One region of the Vagococcus sp. QWL-13 genome, then DNA from elsewhere that is predicted to be linked to it. Evidence: a T-box and tRNA genes for the amino acid it is inferred to sense, from the RefSeq annotation. Region 1 holds a T-box; the other holds one or more tRNA genes.
What was found. A T-box is a leader RNA that pairs with one kind of tRNA and senses whether it is charged. The one in region 1 lies ahead of leuS (leucine--tRNA ligase), so its partner is inferred to be a tRNA-Leu.
Positions count from the first base shown of each region.

Region 2: it has a tRNA-Leu gene. The T-box ahead of leuS (leucine--tRNA ligase) is inferred to sense a tRNA for this amino acid. The anticodon was not compared.

Region 1 covers NZ_CM178746.1:1,995,952-2,012,644, reverse strand. Annotated here, with positions in the region: gene AC4PHI_RS09265 (muramidase family protein) at 99-2,501, shown strand; T-box leader at 2,535-2,743, shown strand; gene leuS (leucine--tRNA ligase) at 2,798-5,212, shown strand; gene AC4PHI_RS09255 (YaiI/YqxD family protein) at 5,283-5,729, shown strand; gene AC4PHI_RS09250 (low molecular weight protein-tyrosine-phosphatase) at 5,726-6,190, shown strand; gene AC4PHI_RS09245 (class A sortase) at 6,320-7,108, opposite strand; gene AC4PHI_RS09240 (hypothetical protein) at 7,292-8,056, shown strand; gene AC4PHI_RS09235 (D-alanine--D-alanine ligase) at 8,133-9,176, shown strand; gene AC4PHI_RS09230 (UDP-N-acetylmuramoyl-tripeptide--D-alanyl-D-alanine ligase) at 9,382-10,767, shown strand; gene cshA (degradosome RNA helicase CshA) at 10,874-12,391, shown strand; gene acpS (holo-ACP synthase) at 12,574-12,927, shown strand; gene AC4PHI_RS09215 (hypothetical protein) at 12,953-13,315, opposite strand; partial or broken gene AC4PHI_RS09210 (patatin-like phospholipase family protein) at 13,489-14,475, shown strand; gene AC4PHI_RS09205 (YdbC family protein) at 15,226-15,444, shown strand; gene AC4PHI_RS09200 (YicC/YloC family endoribonuclease) at 15,465-16,349, shown strand; gene gmk (guanylate kinase) at 16,455-16,693, shown strand, end outside.
Region 2 covers NZ_CM178746.1:648,760-665,452, reverse strand. Annotated here, with positions in the region: gene AC4PHI_RS03165 (PTS sugar transporter subunit IIC) at 1-319, shown strand, start outside; gene AC4PHI_RS03160 (nitroreductase family protein) at 761-1,513, opposite strand; FMN riboswitch at 1,706-1,822, shown strand; gene AC4PHI_RS03155 (ECF transporter S component) at 1,923-2,534, shown strand; gene AC4PHI_RS03150 (pyridoxamine 5'-phosphate oxidase family protein) at 2,524-2,979, shown strand; tRNA gene AC4PHI_RS03145 (tRNA-Leu) at 3,287-3,370, shown strand; gene AC4PHI_RS03140 (hypothetical protein) at 3,510-3,647, shown strand; gene AC4PHI_RS03135 (hypothetical protein) at 3,807-4,334, opposite strand; gene AC4PHI_RS03130 (cation:proton antiporter) at 4,531-6,618, opposite strand; gene AC4PHI_RS03125 (MurR/RpiR family transcriptional regulator) at 6,832-7,629, opposite strand; gene AC4PHI_RS03120 (glycoside hydrolase family 1 protein) at 7,768-9,165, shown strand; gene AC4PHI_RS03115 (PTS sugar transporter subunit IIC) at 9,189-10,496, shown strand; gene AC4PHI_RS03110 (IS30 family transposase) at 10,592-11,551, opposite strand; gene AC4PHI_RS03105 (IS256 family transposase) at 11,776-12,945, shown strand; gene ulaG (L-ascorbate 6-phosphate lactonase) at 13,155-14,219, opposite strand; gene AC4PHI_RS03095 (sulfatase) at 14,237-15,721, opposite strand; gene AC4PHI_RS03090 (PTS sugar transporter subunit IIB) at 15,732-16,058, opposite strand; gene AC4PHI_RS03085 (PTS sugar transporter subunit IIC) at 16,087-16,693, opposite strand, start outside.

The DNA.
Region 1 (16,693 bases):
TATTTTTCTGTAACAAATGAGTGTTGAACAGTTATTTTTAATGGATTAATGCTATAATTATTTAAACGTGAATTTTTAGGGAAATAGGAGTGGAAAAAATGAGTGAGAAACGTTCAGAAAAAAGAAGAAACAATCACCCGAAATCTCCTGTGATTTTAAGAAAAGGAGCCTCGTTATTGAGTGCTTCAATGGTTGTGGGTTCTGCTTTAGTACCAACACTGGAGGGTATCAAAACAGTGAAAGCTTCAGAATTGGATCCTGAGCAGCCTAAGATGATAGATCAGCAGGAAACGGAAAAACTTCCTGATATTGAAACAACAAGCAGTACGGTGACAAGTGAAACAACAGATGTATCTCAAACGGAAGTGGTAGATTCATCTGAAGGGACCGTGGAAAATCAGGAATCATCGGCAGAAAATCAGGCCGAAAACGAAGAAACTACTGAAGAAGTTCTTTATGAAGGCGAGGAAGGGATACCTGACGGGCCAATCGTGACAGAAGAAAAAGAGCTGAAGGAAAATGCTTTTCCAACAGGGATTACAGCATTCTACCGCTCTGCCAGAAGTTACAGCCCCTTTTCGTCAGAGCAGGATTTTATCCAGACGATTGGCGATCAGGCCCAAACTGTGGCTGCACAGAATGATTTATACGCGTCTATCATGATTGCTCAGGCAATTTTGGAGAGCGGCTGGGGTTCAAGTGCCTTGTCTTTGCCGCCGAATCATAATTTGTTTGGTATCAAAGGAAGCTATCAAGGCCAATCTGTAACGATGCAAACTTGGGAACATATCAATGGACGGGATGTTATCGTCCCGGCGGCATTCAGAAAATATCCTTCTTACAGCCAGTCTTTACAAGACAATGCCAATGTTTTAAGGAACACCAGCTTTTCTGCGGGCAATTATTTTTATTCGGGCGCATGGAAGAGCAACACTAGATCTTTCAGAGATGCAACAGCTTGGCTGACAGGACGCTACGCCACAGATCCGAATTACGGCTCTAAATTGAACAGTATTATTGACCGTTATGGCTTAACATCTTATGATACGCTAGGAGGCAGCGGCAATACAAACACTGGGAATCAAAGTGGCGGAAATACCGGAAATAACACAGGTGGGACGACGGTTACGCCGCCTACTACTCCTGACAGCAATTCTACGAAACATACTGTCAGAGCAGGGGATACACTATATGGTATTGCACTAAAATATGGTGTGACAGTGGCCCAGTTGAAATCTTGGAATAATTTGAAAAGCGATACGATTTATGTGGGCAATGTTCTGACCGTAAAAAATGTAGTGAGCGGAGGGGGCTCCGGCGGGGGGACGTCTTCTAATAACTCTAATCAAAACAGCAATAATAATCAGTCGACCAACGGGACTTATACGATTAAAGCAGGGGATACGCTGTCTGGCATTGCATTGAAGTACGGAGTGACTGTGGTCCAATTGAAATCTTGGAACAATCTAAAAAGTGATCTAATCTATGTGGGGCAGACGTTGAAGCTGAATACTTCAGGCAGTAGTTCCAGTGGTTCTACAGGTTCAAATAGCACCGGGAACACTGGCAGTCAGTCCTCAAACACTTCCGGTCAAACAGTTCATGGGGTAAAAGCCGGGGACACGCTGTATGGTTTGGCGTTGAAATATGGCGTAACAGTCGCACAGTTGAAATCTTGGAATAATTTGAAAAGCGATACGATTTTTATCGGACAACAGCTGAAAGTGGCTGCTAAAGGAGCTGCTGCAGGCAACAGCAATCCGACGGGCAATACTGCCAATAACAATACAACTACAACCAGCACGAAAACCTATACAGTCAAATCAGGGGATACGTTGTACGGCATTGCATTAAGTTACAAAGTGTCTGTCAGCCAACTTAAATCTTGGAATAACCTAAAGAGTGATTTGATCTACGTGGGGCAGAAGATAAAGTTAAACACCACTGCTTCGTCTGGCACAACAAAGCCGACTAATAATCAAAACTCCAATACTACCACATCCTATACTATAAAATCAGGAGACACTCTATCCGGTATTGCGTCGAAATATGGAGTGAGTGTGGCTCAATTGAAGTCTTGGAATAATCTGAAAAGCGATATGATTTATGTGGGTGGAAAGTTAAAAATTTCAGGAAGTGCCGGCAATACCAGCAACCCGAGCAAACCGGCGAACACCAGTACCAGCACGACCTCCTACACTATAAAATCAGGGGATACATTATTTGGCATTGCTGCGAAATATGGTGTTTCAGTATCCCAGTTGAAGTCCTGGAATAATTTGAAAGACGATGTCATCTATGTGGGACAGAAACTTAATGTAAATCAGTCCGTGTCGACCAGCAGCAAACCATCTTCAAGTGCAGGATATTATTCTGTTAAAGCCGGCGACTCGCTGTGGAAAATTTCTGCGGAAAAAGGAGTTTCTGTTGCCCAGCTTAAACAATGGAACAAACTGACCAGTGATGTGATTTATGTGGGCCAAAGCCTGAGAGTGAAGTAATATTTGCAAAAGCAATTCTTTTTTGATATGATGTCATCATCCAGAAAAGGAGTAGTAAAAAGTGGGATCATGGCAGAGAGCACATGTTTGGTGAAAATGTGTATGATGGAACTTTTGAACTTGCCTTAAGAAACAAAAATGATTGCTAACATTCTGAGACGGCTGCTCACGTTATCGAGCATGAGAGCATCGGAGATTCCGATGAAATTTAGGTGGTACCACGTTGATATGACGTCCTATAAAAGCAGAAAATGCTTTTATAGGACTTTTTTTATTTAATTACAGGGGGGACGAAAATGGGATTTAATCATCTCGAAGTAGAGAAGAAATGGCAGAAATATTGGGCCAAAGAGCAAGTGTTCAAAACAACGGAAGAAGAAAGCAAACCAAATTATTATGCTTTGGATATGTTTCCTTATCCATCAGGGCAAGGGTTGCACGTGGGACATCCCGAAGGTTATACTGCGACGGACATCCTGTCAAGAATGAAACGGGCGCAAGGTTATAATGTGCTACACCCCATGGGATGGGATGCATTTGGACTGCCGGCTGAACAATATGCGCTGGATACCGGGAACGACCCGGCTGAATTTACTGAAAAAAATATAAAAACTTTTAAAAGACAGATAAACTCTTTAGGCTTCAGTTATGATTGGAACCGTGAGATTAACACAACTGATCCCTCTTACTACAAATGGACCCAGTGGATTTTCACTAAGTTATTTGAAAAAGGTCTGGCTTATGAAGCTGAAGTACCAGTAAACTGGTGTCCGGCTCTAGGAACGGTATTGGCTAATGAGGAAGTGATCGATGGTCTGTCGGAAAGAGGAGATCACCCAGTTTACCGTGTGCCGATGAAACAGTGGATGTTGAAGATTACAAAGTACGCCGATCGTTTGATTGATGATTTGGACTTGGTGGATTGGCCGGAAAGTATTAAAGAGATGCAGCGTCACTGGATCGGCCGTTCAGAAGGGGCCCATGTCACTTTTAAAATCGAAGGAACTGACAAGGAATTTACAGCATTTACCACTCGTCCAGACACGTTGTTTGGTGCCACGTATGCTGTTTTTGCCCCAGAATTGCCTTTGGTGAAAGAAATCATGACCTCAGAACAAAAGAAAGTGGTCGAAAAATATATCAAAGAAGCCGAAAACAAATCTGAGTTGGATCGTACAGAGCTAACAAAAGAAAAAACCGGCGTGTTCACAGGTGCTTATGCCATCAATCCGGCGAACGGGGAAAAAATGCCGATTTGGATTGCCGACTATGTATTGTCCAGTTATGGGACTGGTGCTATCATGGCGGTTCCGGCTCACGACGAACGCGACTATGCCTTTGCCAAAGCATTTGGCTTGCCGATCATCCCTGTTATCCAAGGGGGCAATGTGGATGAAGCAGCCTATACAGGTGAGGGCACTCACATCAATTCAGATTTTTTGAATGGTTTGACAAATGAACAGGCAATCAAAACCATGATTGACTGGCTGGAAGAAAATCAGGTAGGGAAAAAAGAAATCAACTACCGTCTACGCGACTGGCTCTTTTCACGTCAAAGATATTGGGGTGAGCCCATCCCGATTATTCACTGGGAAGATGGTACGACAACTGCTGTTCCGGAAGAAGAGCTGCCTTTGAGATTGCCTGTGGCGACAGATATTCATCCTAGCGGTACTGGCGAATCACCTTTGGCCAACATTGAAGACTGGGTCAACGTGGTAGATCCTGAAACGGGTTTGAAAGGCCGTCGGGAAACAAACACCATGCCGCAATGGGCTGGAAGCTCTTGGTATTATTTGCGGTTTATCGATCCTCATAACAAAAAAGCACTGGCCGATCCGGAAAAACTGAAACGTTGGCTGCCTGTGGATATTTATATCGGCGGTGCAGAACATGCGGTGCTGCATTTGCTGTATGCACGATTCTGGCACAAGTTCTTATATGACATCGGTGTGGTTCATACCAAAGAACCGTTCCAGAAACTTTATAATCAGGGCATGATTTTGGGAGCAAACAATGAGAAAATGTCTAAATCCAAAGGAAATGTTATCAATCCTGATGATGTGATCCACAGATATGGCGCTGATACACTGCGTTTGTATGAGATGTTCATGGGTCCTCTTGATGCTTCTATTGCTTGGAGTGAAAACGGGTTGGAAGGCGCACGCAAATTCCTGGACCGTGTCTGGCGGATGATCGTTGATGAAAAAGGAAAGATGCGTGACCGAATCACTACCTATAATGATGGGAAGCTGACAAGGGTTTACCATCAGACCGTCAAGAAGGTCACGGAAGATTTTGAGATGCTGCACTTTAATACAGCTATCTCACAGTTGATGATTTTTGTTAATGAGGCGAATAAACAGGACTCCCTTCCATATGATTATGTGAAAGGTTTTGTCCAATTGCTTGCGCCTATCGCACCTCATTTGGGTGAAGAGCTGTGGGAAATACTGGGAATGGATGGCAGTTTGACTTATGTTCCATGGCCGGTTTATGATGAAAAAGAACTGACGGAAGATATGATAGAAATCGTCATTCAAATTAATGGAAAAGTAAGAGCTCGTGTTTCTGTAGCAAGTGATATGGAAAAAGATGCTCTGATTGAATTTGCGCTGCAGCACGAAGAAATTGCTAAACAGCTGACAGATAAAACGGTGAGAAAAGTCATCGCTGTTCCTAACAAACTAGTCAATATCGTGGCTAATTAATTTCATGAAAAGGGTGATGTGCCGGCACATCATCCTTTTCTTTCAAGATAGGAAAGTCAGGAGGAACTTCATGAAAGTAATCATAGACGGGGATGCGTGTCCCGTCAAAGAGAACATTTATACAATATGCCAACGGCGAAAAGTGCCGGTGACTCTGGTGACAAGTTATGACCATGCATCAAATAGAGTCCCTAAAAATGTCACTTGTGTGTACGTGGACAGGGGGCAAGACTCTGCAGATTTTAAAATCATCTCTCTGCTGCATGATGGGGATATTTTAGTGACGCAAGATTATGGTTTGGCTGCATTGGCATTGCCTAAAAAAGTGAGAGTCCTTCACCACTCCGGGAAAGAATACACACAAGGAACCATAGATATGCTCCTTGAAAGCCGGCATTTTTCCGCAAAAATGAGACAAAGCGGTCAAAAGACAAAAGGACCAAAAAAATTTAGTGAAGCATCACGACAAAATTTTGTCACAAAATTTGAAAAAATATTAGATGAGGTGGAACAATGAAAAAAGTTTTATTCGTCTGTCTGGGAAATATTTGCCGTTCTCCAATGGCTGAGGCAGTTTTCCGCAAAAAACTTTTAGAAGACGGGGTGGATGGTCAAGTTATAGTGGCTTCCAGAGCTACCAGCAGCTGGAACGTAGGACAAGCCCCTCATCACGGGACAAGAGAACTTTTGGATAAACATGATATCGACTATTCTGGCATCAAAGCAGAAGTTATCCGTGAAGAAGATTTTATTACTTTTGATTATATTATTGGAATGGACAATCAAAATATTATTGACTTGAAGCGGGAGGCACCAGAAGCCTATCACCATAAAATAAAATTGTTTCTGTCTGTTGTGGATAGCAGGAATATTGATGAAGTCCCGGATCCTTATTATACAGGTGATTTTGACTATACTTACGAATTGATTGATCAAGGCAGTGAAGTGTGGCTGGAGATAATCAAAGAAGAAATTTAAAACATAATAGGGCATCAGAAAAAACAATTACTATTGGTTTACTAGCAAAAACAGGCATGGAAAAAGAGATTTCTTTTTTTCCATGCCTGTTTGCCTAGTGAAACTGCAAGTAAATATTATCAGTTCACCCTAATTTATGATAGTTCCTTCGATTAGATTTTCTTCTAAATTAAAAGCTTTCTGCATTTTTTTTGTGGCTTCTTTAACAGGGACTTTTTTGACGAGTTCACCTTGCACAGCGATGCGGTTTTCCCCTGTGTAATCACAAGTAATCAAAGTCACCAATGCTTTGCCTTCCACATCATCAATCAAATCAACCCGGGTAGGGGCGACGTATTCTTTGAAGGTGACCGTATATTCATAGATGTGGGCTAAGTCTGTTAAAAAAATAGTATGGCCCAGTTCAATGTGGACCAAAGGACCAAATAAAATCTTCGGATCAATCATGTGGTGGCTCGCCAAAGCGTAATTTCCTTCACCCATCTTTTGCTCTTCTTTCATCGTTCCTGCACCGAATGTAATCGCATTTGGTGAAAGACCTTTGTAAACAGGCAGATTGATGCTGACTTCCGGAATCGCGATACCGCCGACCACATACATATTGTCGTTATTGAGACGACCTTTTAAGACTGATTCAAAATCAGCGGATTCCACCGCATCAAAATCAAAAGTCGCACTTTTTTTCATATTGGCTTCGATATCGTTTCTCGAAACATTTTCCACCCGGTTTTTATCCAACAGCTGGTTCAGCAGGAAGGATTGTATCTGTTTGTTGAATATCAACGCTAATCCAACGATCAGCAATAGGAAGAGAAACAAATTAATAAAGAAGTTTTTTACTTTATTCGGTTTTTTCCTTCTGGCGACTCGTCCTTCATGAAGGACTGGTCTATTTTTCTTTTTGCCGATCCCCCTCACCCCTTTTCTTTTTTGATTATAATAACATAAAAAAATGAAAATAGCATTGGAAGTGAATTATAATTGTTACAATAGTATTTCCAAACCTTGGAATGTAACCTAAATTTAAAGTTGCAGTTCTGCCTTTTTTTTGAAAATGATGTAGAATAGAATACATGGTAAAAAGTTAAAGGGGTGAACACAGTGAAATCGACTCAAGTGTATGTTCATTTAGATACGATCTCTAATTCAGTGATGTCAAAAGGAATGTCACTTGTAGATTTTCAAGAAGCCATCACTTCATTTCCGCAAAACATTCTGTTGTTATCTGCTGAACCGTCTGTCGGAGAGTTTGAGCCTTCTACAGGTTTGCGGATGATTCGCGGCGAGCAGACGATCCGTCAATTTTTTAACGGCACCATGGGCAATGGAAGTGGTCTAAAGTGGATCGACTTCAAAAGTATTGACTTGCTGAGACAGCTGACCCCGATTGAAATTTCAGAATTGCTGTATTTTGCGCATATGAGAACCCATCTTCATTCGCCATTTTTCTATAAATTACAAAATAATTTTGTTTTCTTTGGCCGGGAGGATGAATACGGCAAAGTTTACTATCGACATTTAGATGAATTCTTTCTTGTATTGCAGCGGACGATCGAAAGACAAGTTGAAACCCAGCTTAACCATCGAAGGTTATTTTTTCAGCAGAAACTAGCTATACCAACAGTTGACTTGACGTTGTTGAAAGAAGCCAAAATGGTTCTTCAAGAAGGGGTAGTTTTTGACTTTTCTCAAAAAGATTTGATTGATGAGCTGTATTCCGTGCCAGTGTACATTACGGAGGATAAAATCAAAACAGCTACTGAAAGAGACGAAAAGATTTTGACCCTGATTTATTCCCAGCAGAATCAGACATGGACTATGGAATATGAGGACGTAGGTTTGCTATACGGTTCTAAACAAGTCTAATAATGGATTTAGGCTTGTTTTTTTCTGCTGAAAATTGCTATAATGAAGACAGTTTTGTAGAATTGAGGGGAGAAATATGAAGATTGTTGCCTTGTATGGTGGAAAGAGTGCTGAACATGAGATTTCAATTCTGTCAGCTTACTCAATGCTTCAAGCTTTTTATTTTGAATACTATCAAGTGCAGTTAGTGTACATCACTAAAGGAGGCACTTGGCTGAAAGGACCGTTGTTGACCGAGGCGCCGGCAGATGAGAAAGTTCTTCACTTAACCGAAGAGACAGCAACAAAAATCAAAGTCGGGGATATTGAAGAGGAAGACGCAGTAGTTTTTCCGATTTTACACGGACCTAATGGGGAAGACGGGACGATTCAAGGACTTTTGGAAACCATCAACATGCCATATGTGGGGACGGGTGTCTTGTCCAGCGCTTGTGCGATGGATAAAATCATGACCAAGCACGTATTGCAGCAGATCGGAATCCCCCAAGTTCCATACGTCGCCGTTGCCAAGGGCGAGTGGAAAAAGAGTCAAGAAGAGGTTTTTGATTATTGCGAAGGGTCTTTAGTTTATCCCATGTTTGTCAAGCCTGCCAATATGGGTTCAAGTGTGGGAATCAATAGAGCAGAGACTAGGGAAGAATTGCAGACAGCCATCGAACTGGCTTTTCAGTATGACCGTCGTGTGGTTGTTGAGCAAGGTATCGATGCCAGAGAAATCGAAGTAGGCGTGTTGGGCAACGATGAAGTCCGGACCACAGTGCCTGGTGAAATCGTGAAAGATGTGGCATTTTATGACTACGAGTCAAAATATCTTGACAATCAGGTAACGCTGCAAATCCCGGCAGAGATTCCTGAAAAAATTCAAGACAAGGCTAGGGAACTAGCCCAAAAAGCCTACGTTGCTTTAGATTGCAGCGGTTTGAGCCGATGCGACTTCTTTTTGACCAATAATAACGAATTGTTTTTAAATGAGTTGAATACCATGCCCGGCTTTACGCCGTTCAGTATGTACCCGCTGCTTTGGCAAGAGATGGGCTTAAAGTATGGGGATTTGATCGAAGAGTTGATTCAATTAGCATTGATGCGCCATAAAGAGAAACAACAATTTATTCATGAATAAGAATAGTTGATTGAGACAGAAGTGATGATATTCAGAAAGTAAGCCGGCAGTTCCTGAAAAGTTTATTTTGAATCAGTGAGGGCCAGCTTTTTTTGAAGAAGACTTCTGTCTAGTTATTTTTAAGTGTTATTGGGGGGTTGATGATGGCAAGCGTCTCAGCTCCTTTTCTTTTGAAAGAAGAGCGATTAGAGAAAGAGGCGGGAAAATGTTTACTTTAATAGAAGTAGCTGAAGTCGTGAAGGCTAAAAATAATTACAGTCAATGGTCAGAGGTTATCATTAAAAGTGTGGAATTTGATACGCGAAAAATCGTGAAAAATAGTTTGTTCGTTCCTTTGAAAGGAACAAGAGACGGTCATGAGTTTATTGATTCGGCCATCGGAAATGGTGCCAGTGTCAGTTTTTGGGAAGATGGAAATCCTTTGCCCAAGCCGGAAAACTTTCCTCTGCTGATTGTAGACGATTGTTTGCAAGCCATGCAGGATTTGGCACACTATTTTGTGAAAAAAATTGCTCCAAGAGTGATAGGCATCACGGGAAGCAACGGCAAGACGACCACAAAAGACATGGTGGCCAGCGTGCTGAACCAAAAATTTAAGACTTACAAGACCCAAGGGAATTTTAATAATGAAATCGGTCTGCCCTATACTATTTTGCACATGCCTTCTGAGACAGAAGCGCTGGTTTTGGAGATGGGGATGAACCATAAAGATGAAATCCGGCCCTTATCTTTACTTGCAGAACCTGAAGTTGCCGCCATCACGATTATCGGCGAGTCTCATTTAGAATATTTAGGCTCCCGCCAAGGAGTTGCCGAAGCGAAGATGGAGATCACCGAAGGCCTGGCGCCTCATGGTGAACTGATTATTCCCGGGGAAGAGCCTCTGCTGAAAAGTTTAACAAAAAATCTGTCACAGAAAATTGTAACTTTCGGTCAGAAGGGAACGGAAGATGTAAGGGCTGAAATTGTTGCCCGCACCAAAAACACTATCACTTTTGTGACGAATCATTTTGCCGAAAGAGAGTTTACGATTCCAGTTGTAGGTGATTACAATGTGAACAATGCTTTAATCGCCATTGCTGTGGGCGAACATTTCGGATTATCGCAAGACGAGATTCATGCAGGTTTGGAAACACTCCAACTGACCCACAGCCGGGCAGAATGGAAAAAAGCATGGAATGGTGCAGACATTCTAAACGATGCGTATAATGCCAATCCGACGGCTATGAGTTTGGTGCTGCAAACATTTAGTCAAATCGATTTAGGGTCCGGCGGGAAAAGAATTGCAGTTTTAGCGGATATGGGCGAACTGGGGACAGATTCGGCTGCCATGCATCGCCAAATGACTGATTTTATTGATCCTAACACCATCGATGTGGTTTTATTGTATGGGCAGTGGATGGAGCATTTGGCTGACGCATTGATAGAAAAAAAAGAGCTGGACTATTTTTATTTTTCTCTTGAGGAACGGGACGCTCTGATAGAAAAAATCAAAGAAGTGCTCCAGCCCCAGGATATGATTTTATTTAAAGGCAGCAATAGTATGAAACTTGCAGAAATTGTTGAGGAAATTTCAAGAAAACAAAACTAAAGGTTTGTAACAAAACGTATTATATGCTAGTATTATAGAGATGTGGACACTGATAAGAATGATTTTGTATGTAAATAATAGATAAAACTACTTAGGAGGATATTATTTGAAGTTTAAAGATTTAGGTCTAGCACCCGAACTGCTGCTTGCAGTTGAGAGAATTGGTTTTGAAGAAGCCACCCCCATCCAAGAAGGGACAATCCCTTTAGCTTTGGAAGGAAGAGATGTTATCGGGCAAGCGCAGACTGGGACAGGTAAGACAGCAGCTTTCGGTTTACCGATGATTCAAAAAATAGATATTAGTAAAAAAGAAACGCAAGGACTGGTCGTGGCACCTACAAGGGAACTGGCTATTCAAACTCAAGAGGAACTATTCAGACTTGGAAAAGAAAAGAAAGTTCGTGTGCAGGTCGTTTACGGTGGAGCAGACATCGGCCGTCAAATCCGCAGCTTGAAAGAGAACCCTCATATCGTTGTGGGAACTCCCGGACGTTTGATTGATCATATTCAACGTAAAACATTGCGTTTGAATAAAATAGATACATTGGTACTGGATGAAGCAGACGAGATGCTGAACATGGGTTTTCTTGAAGATATCGAAAAAATTATTGCTGAAACCCCTAAAGAGCGTCAGACATTGTTATTTTCTGCCACAATGCCGAAAAGTATCAAAGATATCGGCGTTAAATTTATGAAAAAACCGGAACATATTACAATCAAGGCTAAAGAAATGACTGCCAGTTTGATTGATCAATATTATGTTCGTTGTAAAGATTTTGAGAAATTCGATGTGATGACACGCTTTTTTGATGTTCAATCACCGGAATTGACGATTGTTTTTGCACGTACAAAACGCCGTGTGGACGAGCTGGCCAGAGGATTGGAAGCACGGGGGTATAAGGCAGAAGGCATTCATGGAGATTTGACACAACAAAAAAGAATGAGTGTGCTGCGTGCTTTTAAATCCAATAAGATTGACGTGTTGGTAGCGACAGATGTTGCGGCTCGGGGACTGGATATTTCCGGGGTGACCCACGTCATCAACTATGACATTCCTCAAGATCCGGAAAGTTATGTCCACCGAATCGGTCGGACAGGACGAGCAGGTGCAGACGGTATGTCGGTCACTTTTGTTACGCCTAACGAGATGGGTTATCTTCACGTTATTGAAGAGCTTACTAAGAAAAGAATGTCTCCCCTGCGTCCACCGACGCAAAGAGAGGCCTTTCAAGGGCAAATCGGTACAGCCGTGGAGCAAATTCAGGAAGATTTGGAAAAAAATAGCTTGGACGTTTATCAGGCAACAGCTAGTGAACTTTTGACCCAATATTCTGCGGAAGATTTAGTAGCACTGCTAATCAAATCAGTGACCAAAGAAGATGCGTCTGAAGTTCCTGTAAGAATCACTCCTGAAAGACCTTTGCCGGCTACCCGTCGAAACAGCGGAAAACAAAAAGGCAAGAGAAGCAATGACCGCCGAGGAGGCGGAGGCGGTTCTCGTCGTAACGAGCGACGTGACCGTGATTTTCAAGGAAGCAATAAAAACAAACGTAAAGACTGGAACAGCAAAAAACGCAGTAACAAAAGCAAACGTGATTTTGTGATCCGTACTAGTCATAAATAAAACAAAAAACAATTAAATGGGAGTGTTCTCCTGTTTAATTTTTTTTTTACTAGGATAATTATTTTGAAAATGGTATCCTTGACACAGAGCAGCTGATAAAAAATCAGCAACCAAAGACAGAAAAGCATCTCCTGTTTTCTGCTTAGTTGACTTAAGAAATATTTTTTTGGAAGTGAAGACCAATGAGTATCTACGGCATCGGGATTGATGTGACAGATATTTCCCGTATAAAAAAAATCATTCAGACGAAGCCGGCTTTTGTTAACCGGGTATTGACCCCAAAAGAACTGGCATTGTTTGAAGCACTCAGCGAGAATCGGCGGGCAGAATTTTTTGCAGGGAGATTTGCCTGTAAAGAGGCTTTTTCCAAGGCATGGGGCACAGGCATCGGCACTTTGGGATTGCAAGATATCGAAATTTTAAATGAACCCAATGGCAAGCCGGTAGTCACTCAATCCCCTTTTAAAGGGAAAGTCCATGTATCCATTTCCCATTCGGACTTAGTGGCAGTGGGGCAAATCGTTTTAGAAGAGTAAAAAAATAAGCCGAAAGAATTTCGACTTATTTTGCCATTTTCTTATGTGAATGTCCCATGATACTAACTTTTTTTATTTGATCAATGGGAATCATTTTGATTTCGTTTGTATCTTTTGAAACGAGAACCACCACATCGGAGTTATTCTTGTTTTCCCTGACCTTGCCATAAAGGGTTTCAAAGGGGCCGTTCGGGTGCTCATCTAAAACAATTTGCAATACAACCATATTGTTTTGCGAGATTGCCTGCTGAATGAGAGTTTTTTTCTTTTCCTTCTCTTTCTTCTGCGCTAGAGAATCATCAAGAAAGGAAGCCAAAAACCTCTGGGAAGAATCGGAAATGATTTTTGTGAAATTTTTCATCGGATTGCGTTTGTTTTTATTTTCCATAGAGATTCCCTCCAATCTTTCATCATGTGTTACCATTATACAAAAAACACAAAGACAAAGCAACATTTCAATTTTTTGAAAGTTTCCGCATAGATAAGCAAAGGCCAAGGATTTGAATACCTGATTGCTGTCCAGTAAAGAATGATGACGGCCAAATCAAAGGAAGTGATGAGATGAAATCTTATGAAATGATCCCCCTTTATCAGTCGACTGTAGGGGAGTTTTTAAGTTTTTTAGAACAGACAGCCTTTTTATTGCCATTGGAAGAATCATTGGAAAGAAGCCGGAAAAATTGGCTGGATGCCTACTTTCACCATGCTGACGATAAAGCTTCCCATTGTCTGATGATCAAAAACAATCAAATTCAGGCGGCTTTTTGCATCGAAACCCACCAGACATCTGCTCAAGTCACCAGTGTTCTGGTAAGAAGACAGGAAAAGCTGAGCGTTCAAAATGTTTTAGATTTGCTGATCAATTGTGTCAAAAGACAGTTCATGACTAGTGTACAGCTTTCTTTGCTGAAAGAAAATCACTATGTGGATGAGTTGTTGCAAAGAAATGGTTTTGAAAAACAAGGGTTTGACTATACAAGTGTGTTGACCTATCATACAGCATTGGTGTTGGCTGGGGGAGGAGCCAAAGGTGCATATCAGATTGGCGTCTGGCAAGGGCTGATGGAGCATGGGGTCGACTTTCAGATAATCTCAGGGACCTCCGTGGGTGCCTTGAATGGCGGTTTGATTTTACAGGGAGACTTGGCGGCGGCACAGGATATGTGGCAAAAAATTGAAACCAGAAAAATTTTAGACTTTCCTGCCAAGGAGAGCAGCGCTATTCGTTCGCCGGACAGATTATTGGAGGAAATGCAAAATTTTGCTTTTTCGGCTTTAACAAATAAAGGTGTAAGCAGCAAGCCTTTAAGAGAGTTGATTGGTCAACTGCTGAACCCTAAGCAGCTGCTTGCTTCTGAAAAAAAATTGTTTTTATGTACGACTAAAATGCAAAATTTAGTTGAAGTAGTAATAGACTTGAAACAGATGCCGGAAACCCAGCTGATCGATTGGCTGTTGGCTTCTGCATCGTTCTTCCCGGCGATGGAAGCAACTGAAATTGATGGGGAATTTTATGTTGACGGAGGTTATCGGAATAATGTTCCTGTTGATGTGGCACTTAATCAAGGAGCAACTGAATTGATTATCGCTGATATTTCCGGTCCGGGGTTTTCCAAAAATACATTTATCCCGCCGGAAACCGCCGTTTATTTGTTGAAGAGCCGCTGGCCGCTTGGCACCGTCCTTTTGTTTGACAGCGGGCGGTCCCAATGGAATATTCAACTGGGTTACCTTGAAACTAAAAAAATGTTGGGAGAGTATTTTGGCAGCTGGTATACGTTCAGTGACTCAGCCAAAAAGGGGTCGGCAGTACGCTATAATCGTTTATTGATGAAAAAAGTACTGACACCTGAACAAATAAAAATTCTCTCTTATGATTTTATCGATGAAGTCAGCGAAAAAATTCGTAAACTATACCATGACAGGGTATCCGTTCATACATGGTTGTTTGCCGTTTTAGAGCTGCTGGGGGAAGCTTTCGATCTTTCGCCTACTAAATGTTATACACTGGAGTCATTTATTCAGGGGATTTTAAAAGCCTACGAAGGACAGTATTCCTATGATGAGGCAGAAATATTTCATGAAGACATACTGTTGTCTCCCTTGGAATGGATTCAAAAATACTTGGATAAAACGCCAGTGATCGGGGATGAATCTTTGCTGTATTTACTTCTGCAATTTTTTCTGGATGACCGGATTACGACAGAGGTATGGAAAATCGGGATGAAACTTCATCCGGCAGCAATGCTGATGGCACAAATGTTAAGTTGTTTGATTAAAGAAAGGAAAGTGGAAGAATTGGCACAAGAATTTAAATTTGAGATTGTTGAAGAAATCGCGGTGTTGTCGGAAAATGCCAAAGGCTGGCGCAAAGAATTGAATTTAGTCAGCTGGAATGACCGCCCGGCTAAGTTTGATCTGCGGGATTGGGCTCCTGACCACGGAAAAATGGGGAAAGGCATCACATTATCCAACGAAGAATTCGAAGCTTTAAAACAAGCAATGCTTAAAATGTAGAAAAGGGGGGCCCTGTCGATATGAAAAGTATGACTGGTTTTGGAAAAAGTCAGCTGGTAAAGGACGGCTATCATTTAGAAATTGAGCTTAAGTCGGTCAACAACCGATTTCTGGATTGCCAGTTCCGGATGCCACGGGAGTTTCAACAGTTTGAACATCAATTAAAAAATATGCTTAATAAAAAAATCCAGCGCGGCAGAGTAGAGTGTTCGATTTATTTTCTCAATCAGAGGGAAGATCAGAAAAGTGTCCAAATCCAATGGGGATTGTTGGATGACATCGTTGCACAACTGTGGCAGGCAAAGGAGGCTCGCTACAAGGAGACTGCTTTCGATCCGGGACAACTGCTTTCAGGGATTACCAACCGTGAAGACTTTTTTGAAATTGTTGAGAACCGGGCGCTGACAGAAGATTTGATGGATTACCTGAAGGAAGCTTTCGAAGCTGCAGTGGAACAGCTTGATGCCTCCCGCCAAAAAGAAGGGGAGGAGATATGTCAGGTTCTAGTTGAGTATTTCCAAGATTTTTCCCGTCAGGTGAAGAATGTCAGTGAGATGACACCAGAAATTGAGGAAGATTACCGTTTAAGATTGGAAAACAAACTGATGACAGAAGTTGGTCATAACTATGATGAACAGCGGTTGTTGACAGAAATCACACTTTTGATCGACCGGGGAGATATTCATGAAGAATTGGATCGTTTGAACATCCATCAGCAAAAAGTGATGGAATTGTTGGAAAAAACAACCCCTGTAGGTCGGGAGCTGGATTTTCTGCTTCAGGAAATGAATCGTGAAGTAAATACGATCGGGTCAAAATCGACAAATATGTCTATTAAAAATGCTGTGGTTCAAATGAAGACGATTCTCGAAAAAATCAGAGAACAGACCCAAAACGTGGAGTAGACAGTGGACACAGAAAGATAAAAATTTTATCATAACCCTTGCAGTCAATTGGAATATAGCGTAGTATGGTAAGACAAGTAATTGAAAAGTGAAAGGGAAGACAGCATGCCGGAAAAAGGGTTATTATTCATATTGTCCGGCCCATCTGGTGTTGGTAAAGGAACAGTTCGAAAAGCACTGTTTGAATCAGAAGGGATCGGTTTAAAATATTCAGTATCTATGACGACGCGGAACAAGCGTGAAGGAGAAATAGAAGGCGTTGATTATTTTTTCCGTACGAAAGAGGAGTTCGAAACGCTGATTGCAGAAGGCAAGATGCTGGAATATGCTGAATATGTTGGAAA
Region 2 (16,693 bases), 1.3 Mb from region 1:
TAATATAAATGAGCCCATAGTTTTTGGAGCTCCAATCGTAATGAACCCGATATTATCTATTCCGTTTATATTGACACCTATTGTTAATACGATTTTGGTATACATTGTTACAACACTTAATTTTATGCCTAAAATGATGGTGAAACCACCTTTTTCAATTCCCGCTCCTCTAGGTGCACTCATTACTTCTAATTGGAATTGGTTCGCTTTCGCGATGGTTATTATGTGTTTCTTCACATCACTTTTAATTTATTACCCGTTTTTCAAAATGTTTGAACGGAAACAACTGGAAGAAGAACTTTCTCAGGAAACTGTTTAGTAAGTCTTTTATGATATTATCAATTTTAATCAAATAGTCTGAATATTGTCTACCAATCAAACTAAAGACAAATTGACAAAAAAGTTGTTCTACTCTACTTTTAGAGTGATGTTTTTAAAAGTCATCAATGAATGAAGCCACTGTTTTTACGGTGTTTGTTAGCAATGGTTTACTCCTAAGTTTGCTTAAAAAACATCTAAAAATATTTACTCCTTACAATAAGCTATATTTTTAAGAAACGACACAGCTATTTGTCTAAGATCAAGTGGTAATTAAAGAGGCGCGGTTAAAATTAACCCCGCTTCTTTTTTATAACTTATTTTTTTGAACATCCTATACAGATTTTTTTCTAAATAAACAAGTTGAAAAAATTTCATTCATTATTCTCTGAGGCTTTCACTTTTCAAAATCAAACTGTTTCTTATCTCAGAGTCTATTTTTTTACTTTCGATCTTTCCTAAACTCGTCAATATACAAACCAACAGAACGAGTCATCTCTCTTGAGAAGTCAGAGTCAAATTTCCGACGATAAAAAGCCCGGACCCATTTTTCAAAATCAAATTCGCTTTTTGGTGATAATGCGGCTCTTTCCTCAAACATGGCACGCAGTGAATCCCCATCTAAACGATGATATGTGTTTTCATGAACAATGTATTTTTTATCAAAACGGTTTGGTTTTGGACGTCTTTTTTGTTTTTCAATCGGGTAACCAAATACTAGCATGGTGACCGGAAAAACATACTGCGGAAGATTCAGCAATTCTTTATGGTACTCGAATTTTTCCATAATATCGCCGATATAACATGAGCCGATTCCCAGACTTTCAGCAGCCATCACGCTATTTTGAGCTGCGATAAGTGCATCATTACATGCCAGTAAAAGTTCCCCAACATCCGGTTTTCTCGGACTCTCCTCGACTAATGAAAAAGTATCTATCCACTTCTGATAGTCGGCACAAAAAATCAGGGCCATCGCCGCGTCAGCAATGAATGCTTGATTATCACAACTAACGGATAACTTTTCTAACAATTCTCTGTCTGTAATGTCTAAGATGGTATACATCAATTGATTCCCTGCACTTGGTGCTTGAATCGCCGATGCCAGTATCAACTCTTTATCTTCCACAGAAATCACTTTTTCCAAATAAACCCGTATCGATTTCCGGTTAAACAGGCTCTGAATAATGGCATTCATCCTCTCAACCTCCAATACTTTTTTAGTTTTTCAACACCTATTCTAGTTCAATGTTGGAGATTTTAAAAGAAAAATCAAAAAAGAAAGATTTTAACCTATTCCCTCTTACAAGCTAATTCAGCAACCCTAATTATCGTCAAAAATAATAGCATTGACAAATCTTCATAACCATGAGAAAATATTCACAATAGAATAGTTCTTCAGGGCAGGGTGAAATTCCCGACCGGCGGTAAAAGTCCGCGAACCTTAAAAGGTTGATTCAGTGAAATTCTGAAACCGACAGTAAAGTCTGGATGAAAGAAGGAACAAATAGTATGCTAAGTTTTTTTTGGCGAAATACTTTTGATATCAGCAAGCTCTGCAGAATTATTTGCAGAGCTTTTTAATTTGGAAAGGAAGATGACGATTCATGCGAAATGAAAAAACACAAAAAATGGTGACGGTTGCTTTCTTGGGGGCTATTGCGTATTTGCTTATGATGCTGAAATTTCCGCTCCCGTTTATGCCGCCATTTATGGACTTTGACCTTGCAGCGATTCCCGAACTCTTGGCAACTCTTTTGTACGGCCCACTGTCAGGTATCAGCGTGGTAACAATAAAACTGCTGATAAAAATTGCGACTGTCGGTTCAAGTTCCATGTTCACAGGGGAAATTCAAAATTTTATTCTCAGCAGCAGCTTTGTTTTACCGGTGTGGTTCGTCTATCGGAAAAAACAAACAAATTCTTCTCTCACTTTAGGCATTGTGACAGGTGTATTTTTTACGACTTTTATCGCTTGTTTGTCTAATATTTATTTCATTATTCCTTTTTATAGTCGCCTGTACGGATTATCCATGGAAGCTGTTATTAAAATGACACAAGCAGTTAACCCTTATGTCAATAGCGTCCCTAGACTCGTAATGTTGGGCATCATTCCTTTCAACTTAATCAAGTTGGGAGTCAATGCGGGAATAGTCGTTGTTCTTTTCAAAAAATTATCAGTGATTTTTAATAGAAGGAGAGAAACTCATGGCGTTTAGCTTGGCAATGGATCAATGCTTTAATAAATTAGGGGACAAAAAAATTATGGCTCTCGGCTCTTCCCTTAACGATAAAGTCACTGTCAGAAATGTCAGCTGTATCATTCATGAAAGAAAAATATATTTTAAAACTGATAAAAACTTCCCTAAAACTAAGCAGTTGCTTCAAAATCCAAACGTTGCAATTTGCTACTGGGGAGTCCAAATTGAGGGAATAGCCATAAATCATGGATTAGTTGTTTTAGAAGAGAATAAATTTTTCGAAGATTTATATGAAAAGCATTGGAAAAACAGCTACAATGCTTATCCCCATAAAGAATCAGAAATCTTGATCGAGATTGTTCCAAAGTTTATAGAAATATGGGATCAAGATGAAAACAAGCAAGGATTTCAGTTGTTGATTGATGTAGACAATAAAAAAACAGAAAAACGACTATACGATTAACTTTATATGGTAAAAAAATTCATTTCAACTCCTCTACAAGGAATGGAAATGGATTTTTTATTTCTTCTCTTGTTTATCATGCCGTGATTTTCAAGTGTCTGCTATAAAGGGAAATGGACAGCAATTTGTATCTTCCGTGTTGAAAATTCAAACTTGGAAAAATAGTCTGTTGATCTCACTTCAGCATGTCAAAAGTTAAATGAATTTTTTAGATAGCGAACCATCAATAACATAAACAACTAGCAAGTAGTCTTAGGATATTAAAAAAACTTGAATTACCAGAAAAATAGTATTATTATGTATTTATGCGGTCGTGGCGGAATTGGCAGACGCGCTAGCTTCAGGCGCTAGTGGTAGCAATACCGTGGAAGTTCGAGTCTTCTCGGCCGCATAAAAAGCAGTTAAAATGCTGTCATATCAGTAGTTAAACAGAGTTTGCAGATAGTTTCTGCAGCTCTTTTTTTCTAGTCTATTTTTTGGCTGAGGCTAGTGGGTAACACTAGTTTAATAAAAAGGTGGGAGCATGGGATATGACAGAAAAAAGAAGAAAATATCAGTTGGATGAAGATGAACTACAACTAGTCTCTGGAAAAGTTGCTATAACAGATGAGGAGGCATTTGACAGGTTTATCACAAGTAGGGTACTGATGGGAGCAAAGACAGGATGAGCAGTAAGTATTGCTGTTTGTCCTCTTTTTCTGTTTGTTAAACAGTGGATTTTACAAGGTGATTCTGTTTCAGGTATACTGCTCTATAAAACAGTATAAGCTGTGAGAATGACTGTTCAGAACAGCAAAAAAGACAGAGAATGACTCTGCCTTAAAGTGTTATTTATATTTAATTTCATAAGACTGTGTTTTGAAAGTAAGTATCTCACCACTCTCATCATCACCTTCATACTGAACTAGTTGAACTGCATGCTGCCCTTCTGTAATTCCTGATTTTACTTCTTGCAAGTGTAACTCTGCCTGTGTCATGCTATCTTGCTCTTTAGTTAACAGTACTCCATCCAAGTAGACAAAGGTCAATTTACTTCCATCAAAGCCATCCACATCAATGCTAATAGCTGTTGGAAAGGTTTCTGGATCATAAAATACCACAGGAATTAATCCATCAGCAGTACTGCCTCCTTCACTTGCAAGATCAAAAGTACCTTCTCCTGTTTCTACCTGTCGAGAAAAATCCTTATCTTTCACTACCTTTAACGTGTTCTCTTCTATTTCTTCCGATACTTTTTCAATGGCAACTCCAGTTTTATCTTTTTCATCTGATTTTTCTTCTGGTTTTCCACTGCAAGCTACTAATAAAAATAGTAAGGTAGACAACAAAACCAACCCTTTAAGTTTCTTCAACATATTCCCCTCCAACAGGTTGATAACATCAATTATACAGTACTCAGAACAAATAAAAAAGCCAGAATTAAAACTCTGACTAATAATTGCTATGCCACTGAAACACTTCCTGTCATTAAATTATCAAACGCCACTGGAAGTATTTTTGAGCCATGTAGATAATGATGATTTGTCCAACTTAATTTGACAAACGAAAAAATTAAAAAGACTCATCACTGTGAATAATTGCCATCATGGAAATCTCCGAATAATTAACAAACTGACGCAACTTGGCAGCCAAAGTTCTAGAAATACAGCCTTCCTCGTACAACTGCTGAATAAATGTCCGCTCGACGGTCAATGTTTGGATATGCAACTCGTATAATTCAAACAAGTAATCCTCCATTTTATCCGCCCCATAAAGATGGATTCGCTCTATATTATTTTGATATTCCTTAATCAAATAGTCTAACGTAACAACATAGTGATTCTTTTTATCCGTCTGAGCTGAAATCTCCTTTTCGATAGCTTCAATCGCCTTGAGGGAGCACTCCAATTCTACCTGGTATATTTTTTCTTCGTTGATAAACTCCGATTTTCTCTTGATGAAGTGTTTTACAAGTTGATCCAGCTTAAATTGCAAGACAACCATTTGTTTGATACGTGTATCGAAAGTCATCTTTTTAGTCTTAAACTGCTGTTTTTTCCGGACAATATTGCTTTTAAAAAACCGGTAAAGGGTCTGATCTATTTCCTTTTCTATCAACAGCTGGTTTAAATACCTGACTTCACTATTCAAGGCGAAGTTGACAGCATTCTCTTCTTCGTCTTCAAAACCGTCTCTGCTCTCTATTTGCAACAGCATAATCTCCCGGTCTATTTTTCTTGATAGGATCTGATACTCACTCAGCAAATCGAGAATAGCAAGCTGGTCTTCTTTTTCATTCACCTTCTCTAAATATTCGATAGCGCGCGAAACAATCATTTTACGTGCTTCATATTCTTCCAGATTTTCCAAAGACAATCCTCTTTGATGAGAAGAAGTGACCCACATAGTTTGTGAACCCGCCAACCGTTTGGACAAAAAAGGAACGAACAACGGAGGGACAATGATACTCAAGCCGATAACTCCGGCAGAAACAATGATGATGAAATCACGATGAGGAAAAGGCTGCCCCGTATCGACTAACAAAGGAATCGACAAAACCGAAGCCATATTGATAGCTCCTCGGCTGCCTATCAAAGTGGCAGTCAGTGCCGTCAGCCATGGCTGATCATAGAGATAGGGTTTTCTTTGCTCCAGCTTGATGTAGCCCCATGTCCACAAAAAGCGGATTAAAGACAAAATGAAATAAGATAAGATGACACAAAGGATGACCGTTGCCAAAAACCCTACCGTCGGAAAAGAAACATGCTGAAAAGCTATCACAAATTCCATTCCCAATATAATAAAAATCACTCCGGTTAATAAATAAACCGCTAATTGCCAAACATGCTCTCTAGTTATGAGCAAATCAGGGATAAGATTTCTGATTTTCAAAGGCGTGTTTTGCGATAAAACACCCGCAGTGACAACGGCAATTCCTCCCGAAGCGTGAAGCAAATGCTCTGCAACATAATAAATAAAAAAAGGTGTGACTAGCTGTATAAGAGTCATAAAAATAGTATCGTTAATCCCCTCTTCAATGACCCAGCTTTCAAAAATATTGATTAGATTGATTAGAAAATAGCCGATAATAAATCCAGCCGCCAAACTGTAGAAAAAATTAGCAGCGGCTTCCTGTATTGAAAAATGCCCAGTGGTGATGGCTAAAATCGCAAATTTGAAAGCTGTCAAGCCGCTCACCTCATTGATAAGGGACTCTCCTTCAACTAAACGAAGGATTTTTTGCGGTAGAGGAACTAATTTAATATTTTCATCTACCATGACATGATCGATCGGCGCTAAAATACTCATTAGGGCAATTCCGCCGGCAAGGGGCAGTGCAGGAATCAAGGCTTGAATGGCTGCTCCGCCAAAAAAAGCTGTTACAAAAACAAGAAGTGTAGAAAATCCAATGGTCGGCCAAGTTAAGTGCTTCATTTGTTTAATCGGAAAGCGGCGGCCGGCATTAAAGAGCAGTGGTGCTACAAAAAAAAGCAAGAATAAATCTGAGGGAATCAGCAATTCAAAGTCGAATAAAAAAGCTGTCAAAAGTCCCAAACTTATCTGAATAAGTGCAAGCGGAACAGCATTGATATAATGATTAAGTAAATTCGATAACATTACCAGTACGATAAACAAAAAAATTTGTGCTAAAAGCGTCATAGATTACCCCTTCCAAAAACAATTTTCTATTTTTTCACAGATACCTTTTTATAAAATTGAAAAACTATTACGGCAGTACCATAAAAATTGCCCCAATATTCGAGGAGGCAATCATTTCAAACGATTAAAAACACCTGATTCATTGGTCAGTTAAGGGCTGACTAATTACAAAATCTGAAATCATACCTGAAACCATTACCCCTCCAACTTTACCTAGAGGTTGCCATACTTTAAATGATACTTATGGATCAAAAATTCCAGAAATATCAAAAGTTTGTACTTCCCAGATATTTCATGGTGATGGGAACCTAACGGGACCACCGTGTTAAAAAGTCCAGAGAATTTCATGTTTGGATTCTGGGTGATTAGAACCGTATGTGCGTCGGAAGAAACCACTTTTAGCGTCAGCTCTTTGTTGCTGATATAGCTTCCTTCAAGCGAAATAAAGATTGCTAAGCTGTTTTCGTTCAATGTTTCTGCCATTTCCAATTGATCACCAAGAAGCGGGAAATATTCAATATGTTTTTCGGCAGCCAGCAGTTGAAACTGTAATATCTCTGCCAAATTTCCCGGTGTCATAGTTGAATAAATATGCACATATTTACGTTGAAAAATCAAATCAGCTAGATAGTCAACCTGAGAAAAATTGATTTCTTCACGGTAAGAATTAAGATCAGCTAAAATCAAATCAAATTGACGATAAACAAATTCATTATCACGATACCCATTTCCTTTTTTGGTGATTTGAGCATCAATTTTTGCTTCGCGCCGAGTCGTGGGAATATTATAGTAACTCACCTGAAATTCTGAAAAGCTGGTATAACCAAGTTTTTTGATAAAACGGTGCACACTAGCTTTGGAAGTATAACATGCCTCGGCAATCTGGCCTAAAGTAATCGCTGGCAAGCTCATATGATCCATCAAAAATTTCAAAATCCGAGTGTCTATATCATCTTGATCTTGATAATGACTGTTGAAACGCTGTAATCGGAGTAATAAATCATACTTCATCAGCAATGTCCCCTTTCATTTACATGACATATTTTTCAAAATGATTATACCATAAAGCGTTTCATTTTATGAAACAAATTAAGTATTATGAAAATGTTGTTAAATTACGGAACGAAAGCGCTTCATAAATAAGTTATGATGAAGATAACTATTAGAAATGGAGGAATTATTTTGCTGAATAAAAATTTTTATTGGGGAAATTCAGTTTCCAGTATGCAAACTGAAGGTGCTTGGAACGAGGGTGGAAAAGGTTTATCCGTTTATGACATTCGAGAAGCTAGTGAAAATGCGTCAGATTGGAAAGTAGCCACTGATAGTTATCATCGCTATCTTGAAGATTTTGATTACATGGCTGACTTGGGAATGAATATGTATCGTTTTCAAATCTCTTGGAGCCGGGTTAATCCTACTGGAGATGGCGAATGGAACGAAGAAGGCATCAAGTTTTATGACACATTTATCGATGAATTAATAGCTAGAGGGATTGAGCCTATGATCTGTCTCTATCACTTTGACATGCCCCTTCACTTGGCAGAAAAATATAATGGCTTCCTAGGAAAAGAAGTCGTAAAAGCTTTTAAGCGCTATGGCATTGAGATGGTAAAAAGATTTGGGCACAAAGTCAAGCACTGGTTGACCTTCAACGAACAAAATTGTTTCTACTTACCAGAAGGCTTCAGAGCGGCTGGCTATCTGAATGGAGAAAAAACTCTGGAGGAAATGTATCAAATCCAACACAATACAATGTTAGCACATGCCTATGTTACAAACTACATTCATGAACATACAGATTGTCAAATCAGCGGGATGTTGGCCTACCAAGAAGTCTATCCTGCAACCTGTACCCCTGAAGATGTTAGGCTTGCTAGAGAATTTGACGATTTTGTCAATCATTCCTTACTTGAAGTTTTCACTAGAGGACAGTATCCAGATTATTATCTTACATTCGTCAAAAATCATGGGATTGACCTGAAAATAATGGATGGCGAACTCGAAGAACTTGCAAAACTTTACAGTGATTACCTAACCTTTAGCTACTACGCCAGCACAACGGTTAACCATAAAAACGTACCTGAAGGAACCGCACCAAATTATTATTTATACGAAGGCAAACAAGATAACCCTTATCTTGATACCACTGAATGGAACTGGCAGATTGACTCCACAGGTTTCAGAGACATTCTCAATAAAATCTATCACCGTTACCATCTCCCGGTTTTTCCGATAGAAAACGGCATTGGTGTAATTGAAGAATGGGACGGCCAAAACCCTATTGATGATGATTATAGGATTGATTATCACCGTAAACATATTCAGGCGATGAAAGATGCAACTAACCTAGATGGCGTAGGAATTTTAGGGTATCTAGGTTGGGGATTGATAGATATTCTAAGTTCTCAAGGAGATATGCGTAAACGATATGGTGTGGTTTATGTCAACCGAGAGAATCACGATTTGAAAGATTTAAAACGCGTTCCTAAGAAAAGTTATAAATGGTTACAGAAAGTCATTCAATCTAATGGAGAAAATATGTAAGAAATTAAAAGGAGGTAAATGAAATGGAAACAAATACAAATAGCAAAATGGATAAATTCGTAGAGATTGCTTCAAAACTTGGCGGACAAATACATTTACGTTCACTGCGGGATGCCTTTGCTACAATCATGCCGTTGTTTATTTTGGCAGGGCTTGGGGTCCTTGTTAACAATGTTTTATTCCCTTGGTTGGTTGAGGGAGAGATGCTGGCTGTCATGCAGCAATTCGGAAACAGTATCACCAATGGAACATTGAATATAGCTGGATTGTTACTTTGTCCCGCTACTGCCTACTTCTTGGCAAAAAATCGTTCATTTGAAAACCCGATTTCTGCTGCTCTCATGGCACTAGCCACATTGATTGTCATGATGCCTTTAAGTGTCTCTGTCACTTCTCTTTCTGGTGATATTGAAATCGCAACAAGCGGAGTTATTACTTTCAGCAACTTGGGTACCTCTTCTATGTTTGCAGGTATTATTATTGGGCTAGTTGAAACAGAACTCTTGCTTTTTTTATCACAAAGAAAAGGTTTAAAAATCAATCTTGGTGAAGGTGTGCCTCCTGCTGTTGAAAAATCTTTTAACGTACTCATCCCTTCATTAATTAGTATTTCACTCTTTTCAGCTTTAGCATTGATTTTAGATGTTACTTTAGGCAAAGATTTGATTACTTTGATTGTGACAATCATTCAAGAGCCACTACGAGGTATAGGAACAAGTCTTTTAGGCTACTTATTCTTGTACAGCCTCGGAAATTTACTTTTCACCTTTGGTATTCATCAATCTGTCATAAACGGCTCTTTTACTGAACCGTTTATGACACAAAACATCACGGACAATATGTTGGCATTTGCCAATGGTACAGAACCGCCTCATATCCTGACTGTATCGTTTCAAACTGCATTCGCTCAAATGGGTGGAACCGGTGCAACTATCTCGTTACTAGTTGCCATATTCTTATTTTCAAAATTCCGTCCTTATAGAGAAATTGCAAAACTTGCCGTAGCCCCTGGATTATTTGAAATTAACGAACCTGTAATTTTTGGATTACCTATAGTCTTCAACTTGCCGATGATGATTCCTTTTGTTCTACTTCCCGCCTTGCAGACGCTCATTGCTTATGCTGCAACCGCAGTTGGACTGGTAAGTAAAACCGTCGTTCTGGTGCCTTGGATTACCCCTCCAATCATCAGCGGATGGATTGCTACCGGCGGTGACTGGCGCGCCCCCGTACTGCAAGTTCTGCTGATCGCACTAGGTGTTGCCATCTATCTGCCATTCCTTAAAATAAGTGAACGTGTTTCCTTAAAACAAGCCAGTGAGCTGAATTAATTCCCCCCAAAAAAGCGAAAATGTCGGGATAATCACCCTACATTTTCGCTTTTAATTAACATTAAATATTTAGATGTTTTTAAATTTTTCGTTTGTCAAATTAAGTTAGACAAATCATCTTCATCTACATGGCTCATAAATACTTCCAGTGGCGTTCGATAATTTAATGACTTTCTTGGAATATGATTTCTTTTTGAAGCAACAGATTGAATAAAGGATTCTGTCACTTCATTAAAATCCATGCTTTTAGATAAACCGTCTCTGCGTAACAATCCGTTAGAATTTTCATTTAGGCCACGTTGTGAAGGTGTGCCGGGATCCGCAAAGTAAATGTCAATATCATTGGTATTACTGATAGTCTTCCAATTGGAAAATTCTTTGCCACAATCAAAAGTAATTGATTTGAATAAATGTTTAGGCACAGTGTCAAACCATTGATTCAATCTGTTTTCGATATCTATCGCTTGTCTTCCTTGAGGTTTCAGGGTAATGATTACTTTAGACAGGCGTTCAACAAGTGTAATGACGGCACTTTTGTGTTTGGCACCTACGATTGTATCTCCTTCAAGGTGACCAAATTCTTCTAAGTAATTAGTATGATCGGTTTTTCGTTGATGAATTGACCGACGAAACGCTTGTTTTCCGCGTTTTTCTCGATGCCCATTGGGCTTACGCTTTCCTTTCAGTGGCAGGTCAAGCACATCGAATACGCCTTTTTCAAACATACGATAAAGTGTACGCACAGAACAATCCATTGGACATTCTGAACGGCCAATAATGACATCGGGCGGCCAATCTTGAGCAGCCATTTTTTGAACATAGTCTTTTTGTTCTTTAGGCAGAATAATCGAACGTCTCCCGCAGCGGGATTTGTTTAGTTTGTATTGTTGATAGTAATCTAATGCTGTTTTACCTTGTTTGAAACATTGATAAACCTTGTGTATGGTTTGTCTTGAGCGATTTAATTGACGTGCGACATTAGCGACAGATTCATTTACTTTGAAATAAGCTTCTATCATTACGAGTTCATCTGGTGTAAGATGGGTGTAGGTCATTTGTATGCACTCCTTATAATTCTTTCATCGGAACTATTTTGAGTGTAGCACAAATGACTTTTTTAGTTGTCTAGCTTAATTTTACAATTGGCGATTATAAACCAGAGATAATTTATAGATAGCGTAAAATATTTTGTGTAAATAGAAATTTAGGGTAGTAAAAAAGAAAGTCCATTCTGTAAAATTAAAATTGCGACACAGAAATTTTATAGGAGGACTTTCACATGCCCAATTTTACTACAGAAATTATGGAAACACTAATCAATAAAGGTGATTTAGACGAATTATTTCGTAAACATTTGGAGTCTGCTGTCAATTCTTTGCTACAGGCTGAGTTAACGGCTTTCTTAGATTATGAAAAGTATGATCGTTCTGGCTTTAACTCTGGTAATTCCCGTAATGGGAATTATTCACGCTCATTCAAAACAGAATATGGAGAATTAAACTTAGTCGTTCCAAGAGATAGAAATGGCGAGTTTTCTCAACAGACATTACCAGCCTATAAAAGAACCAATGATTCTTTAGAGACAACCATTATTCAGCTATTCCAAAAAGGTATTACAATGTCTGAAATAGCTGATTTAATTGAAAAAATGTACGGCCATCACTACACACCGCAAACCATTTCTAATATGAGTAAAATCATTTCTGAAGATGTCTCCGCGTTCAAAGATAGGAAACTAGACTCACGTTACTCCGTCATTTTTATGGATGCGACCCACATTCCCTTAAAGCGACAAACGGTTTCTAAAGAGGCAGTTTACATTGTGATTGGCATCAGATTAGACGGGACCAAAGAAGTGTTAGGATTTACGATTGCCCCAACAGAGTCTGCTTTTGTTTGGAAAGAGATCCTTCAAGATTTAAAAGCCCGTGGGTTAGAAGAGGTTTTATTAGTGGTGACCGATGGTCTAAGTGGTATCAGCGATAGTATTCACAGTGTTTATCCCAAGGCACAATTTCAACAATGTTGTGTTCATGTTGCGAGAAATATTGCCCATAAAGTACGGGTAAGCGATAGAAAAGAAATATGTGATGATTTTAAACAAGTTTATCAAGCTGATTCAAAAGAAGAAGCGATCAATCAAACACATTTGATGAGTGAAAAATGGAAGAAGCAGTATCCAAGAGTGGTCAAACTACTCCTGAATCCTGCTATACTAACATTTTTCAATTTTCCTCCCTCCATCAGACGAACCATCTATTCGACTAATCTGATTGAAGGCTTTAATAAACAACTGAAAAAATATACAAAGAGAAAAGAACAATTTCCTAATGAAGAATCTTTAGAAAGATTCTTGGTTTCTCAATTTAATAATTATAATCAAACATTTTTAGGTCGTGTCCACAAAGGTTTCAAAGAAATTCAAGATACTTTGGAATCAATGTTCTAAATTAATCATTCGGGATGGACTTTCCATTTACACATAATTCTTGACGCTACCCATTTATACTTTACAGTCATAATGTTTCCTCATCATAATACTATGTTCTAATCAGTAGCTTATAGATAATACTGATCACTTCCTAATATTTACTTTACATACTATCTCACAACACACAAGCAGCTCACTGCTCTTCTACTACTTTATTTTTGGGGCCCTTACAAGAATGAAGGGAAAGGTGTATCATTTTCTTTCACAAACACATCATCAAAACCTCGATAAAAATTAAATTCCATATTATCTTTATCTGTCGGATATGTAAATTTACCGCCTACTTGCCAAATAAAAGGCTTAAATCCATATTTCAAGCGATCCTTTTTCAACTTCCAAATTTCCATGATTTCTTTTGGATCAGCCATGAAATTTGACCAAATATCATAATGAACCGGAATAACAACTTTGGCATTCAACGATTCTGCCATCCTTAACATATCAACAGAAGTTACTTTATCAGTAATTCCTCTTGGATTTTCTCCATAAGCACCCAGACAGACATCTATTTTATTTTCATTCCCATGTTTTGCAAACATATTGCAATAATGGGAATCACCAGCATGATAAATATTACCTCCTGACGTTTCGAATAAATAGTTTACTGCGATATCGTCCATCTCTTGCGGCATTTTCCCTTTTAATATTCTTTCAGAATCATCACACGTGATAAGTGCCGTCCGATCAAATGATTCCAAAGCAACTACCTCAACATCTTTCACTGCTACTTTGTCTCCCGGCTTCACGATTACCGTTTTTTCCTCAGGGATTCCCCATTTAATCCAAATATTAACAACTTCTTTTGGACCGACAAATTTTGCTTCTGGACAGTTTTTGTGAACGGCAGCAGCAGTGTTGATATCCAAATGATCTGAATGGATATGAGTAACAACTAAAGCATCCACATTTTCTACTGCAAAAGGGTCTATAACAAAGGGTTGTGTTCTTAAATTAGGCTGCATTTTTTTGACTCCGCTCATACGCATCATTTGATGCCCCTCTTTCATCAATCCCTCTCCATGAGCGCGTTTACCTGTGCCACACCAAAGATCACATAAAATATTAGTATTTTCATGACTTTTCAACCATATTCCCGTACATCCAAGCCACCACATAGCAACGGTCCCTTCCACAACTTCTGCTTGCGAAATTTCCTCGTTTAAATAGGTCCCCCATTCAGGGAAGGTGGATAAAATCCAGCTTTCTCTTGTAATATCATTGACTTTCGTCATCATCATTCTCTTTTATTTTAGTCCCTCTCCAAACCATACCGTCGATACTGTTCTACCGGCGCATCATTTTCCTTCATCAATTTCACCATTTTAGTCTTCATTCTTTGCTCTATTTCTTCATTTTTTATTGGTGATAATTGCCGAGAGTCATTATTTAGATCGAATAGCATTGATCCGAATTTATTTACACCATATTTATCTTTGCCAGGAACTTTTAATAATTTTAACCCTTTGGTGAAGTCAAATCCCTCAACCAATTCTGCTTGAAGAAGATTTTTCACTGAGTAAGCTTCGTGCATATGAACAGGCATCAATGTGTAATTGTAGATTTCATCAATTTTATCTTTTTCAGCTGCCCTCATATATACATAATCGCCATCGGTTACATTCACATGACCACTAAAAACACCAAATAGGGCTTCGTCTCTCACTGGGGTATCATCTTCTAAAGTCTGCCTTAAAGGTTTGCCCTCCATTTCTACCGGGATATCTAATTCAAAATAATCTAGGAGTGTTGGTGCCCAGTCAATCATTTGTACTAACGACTGCCTTGATTCATTTTGTTTTTTTACACGAGGATCGTAGATAAATAGGGGTGTTTGGGCTACTTCATTAAAATAAGGAACCTGATTTTTTCCCCAATAGTCATGTTCACTTAACATGAATCCGTGATCCGTTCCAACAATGAGCATTGTGTCTTTCCACAAATCTAAACGATCCATCAAGTCTAATATTTTTCCTAGTTGTTCGTCACACATAGAGACGAGTGCCTTGTACTGATTTTTAACATGGTCTATCTCTTCCTCTGTTTCTTTTACGGGTCCTCTCGGCCAGTCAAAGTGTTTGCCCTTATAATCTTTTTCATAACGAGCCAAATAATGATCCATGACATAGAAAGGTTCATGCGGGTCAAATGTTTCTATTTGTAGTAGCCAATTATCTTGATCGAAGTTCTTCTTGATAAATTCGCTGCCAAGATTAACTACTTGTGTCATAGGTTGTTGCTCTTCCGTTTGAATATATTCCCGGTTTACCCAATCATTGCGCCACATACTAGAAACAGCTGTTCCTTTTTGATTCAATGGAACTGACGCGACCTCAGGAATAGAGGGATCTCCTACACTTCCTTTCCAGTGATCTCCTTCTTGTCCTCTGACAATTTCCCAACTGGAATATTTGGTGTGATAATTAGCTCCTCCCTCTTCCCAATAATGGATATGGTCGCTAATTAAATGTGAGTATATCCCAGCTTTTTTCAATATTTCTGGCATAGAGTTATCGTAGGGTTCTAAGGGACCCCATTCTCTGTGCAAAAAATTCTTTCTTCCGGTATGCAGTTCTCTCCTAGCAGGAATACAAGGCATACTTGCTACATAACTATTTTCAAATGTGACAGTTTTCTCTGCCAGTCTCTCAAAGTTTGGTGCGTAGACGTCTTCTCCTCCAAACATAGGCAAGTAATGCTTATTTAAACTATCAAAAAGTAACACTATCGCTTTCATCTGAATCACCCTATTCTGATTTTATTGCATCAGGATACTTGACTTTGACGATTTCTAAAATTTGATCAGCAATCGTTTCGCCATCCATAATATTTTGAACTTCAATGACATCTTTCCCAGGAAATTGATCAATATTAACAATGTCTATTAACTTTTTCGACACAGCCACAATATCGACCCAATTAGCAAATCCGGCTGCTTCACCTGCCGCTGTGTGATCTACAACATTTCTGACATTTCTTTTATTCAAAGCCCGATTGACAATTCCGGCTGACATCGCACTGCTTCCCACACCATAACCACAGACAAACAATACATTGATTGATTCTTTTTTCATTTTCAAATTCCTCCGATTAATTTTTGATTTATGCAAAAATACCTAAGTTAAATAATTTGGCAATCCATTTGAGAGCTTCCGTAAACACCGGAACGACTGTTGACCAGTCAAACATTCCTGTCCATCCAATTCCATCTGGCAGTCCGGATAGTTTTATTGCCCATATCGAACCAAACGTTTGAATGATTCCTAATAAAAATGTACAAACAATAACGGACTTGTATCCACCATACTTATTCGCTACAACTCCTATAGGTCCACCTGCAAAAAACAATGGTACGAATCCTGGCAAAACCATGATTGGACTCTTAAAAATTACCAGTAAAAAGATAGAAAAAATTGTCCCGAAGGTTGTAAAAATAAAACCTAACGTTGCCGCATTAGCAGAAAATGGTAAAAGAGCGGCCACGTCGACTGCTGGAACAGCATTGGGAATAAGTTTCTCTTGTATCCCTTTAAATGATTGGTTAATTTCACCTACCATCATACGTACACCTTGTAGCAGAATGACCATATACATAGAGAACTTCAATCCAAGATTAATAATATAAATAATCCAATGTTGATTTTCAGCCAGAGTCTGTACATTTGACGGCCCAATCGTTAAAAGGAAACCGCCGGTAAATAGTGTCATC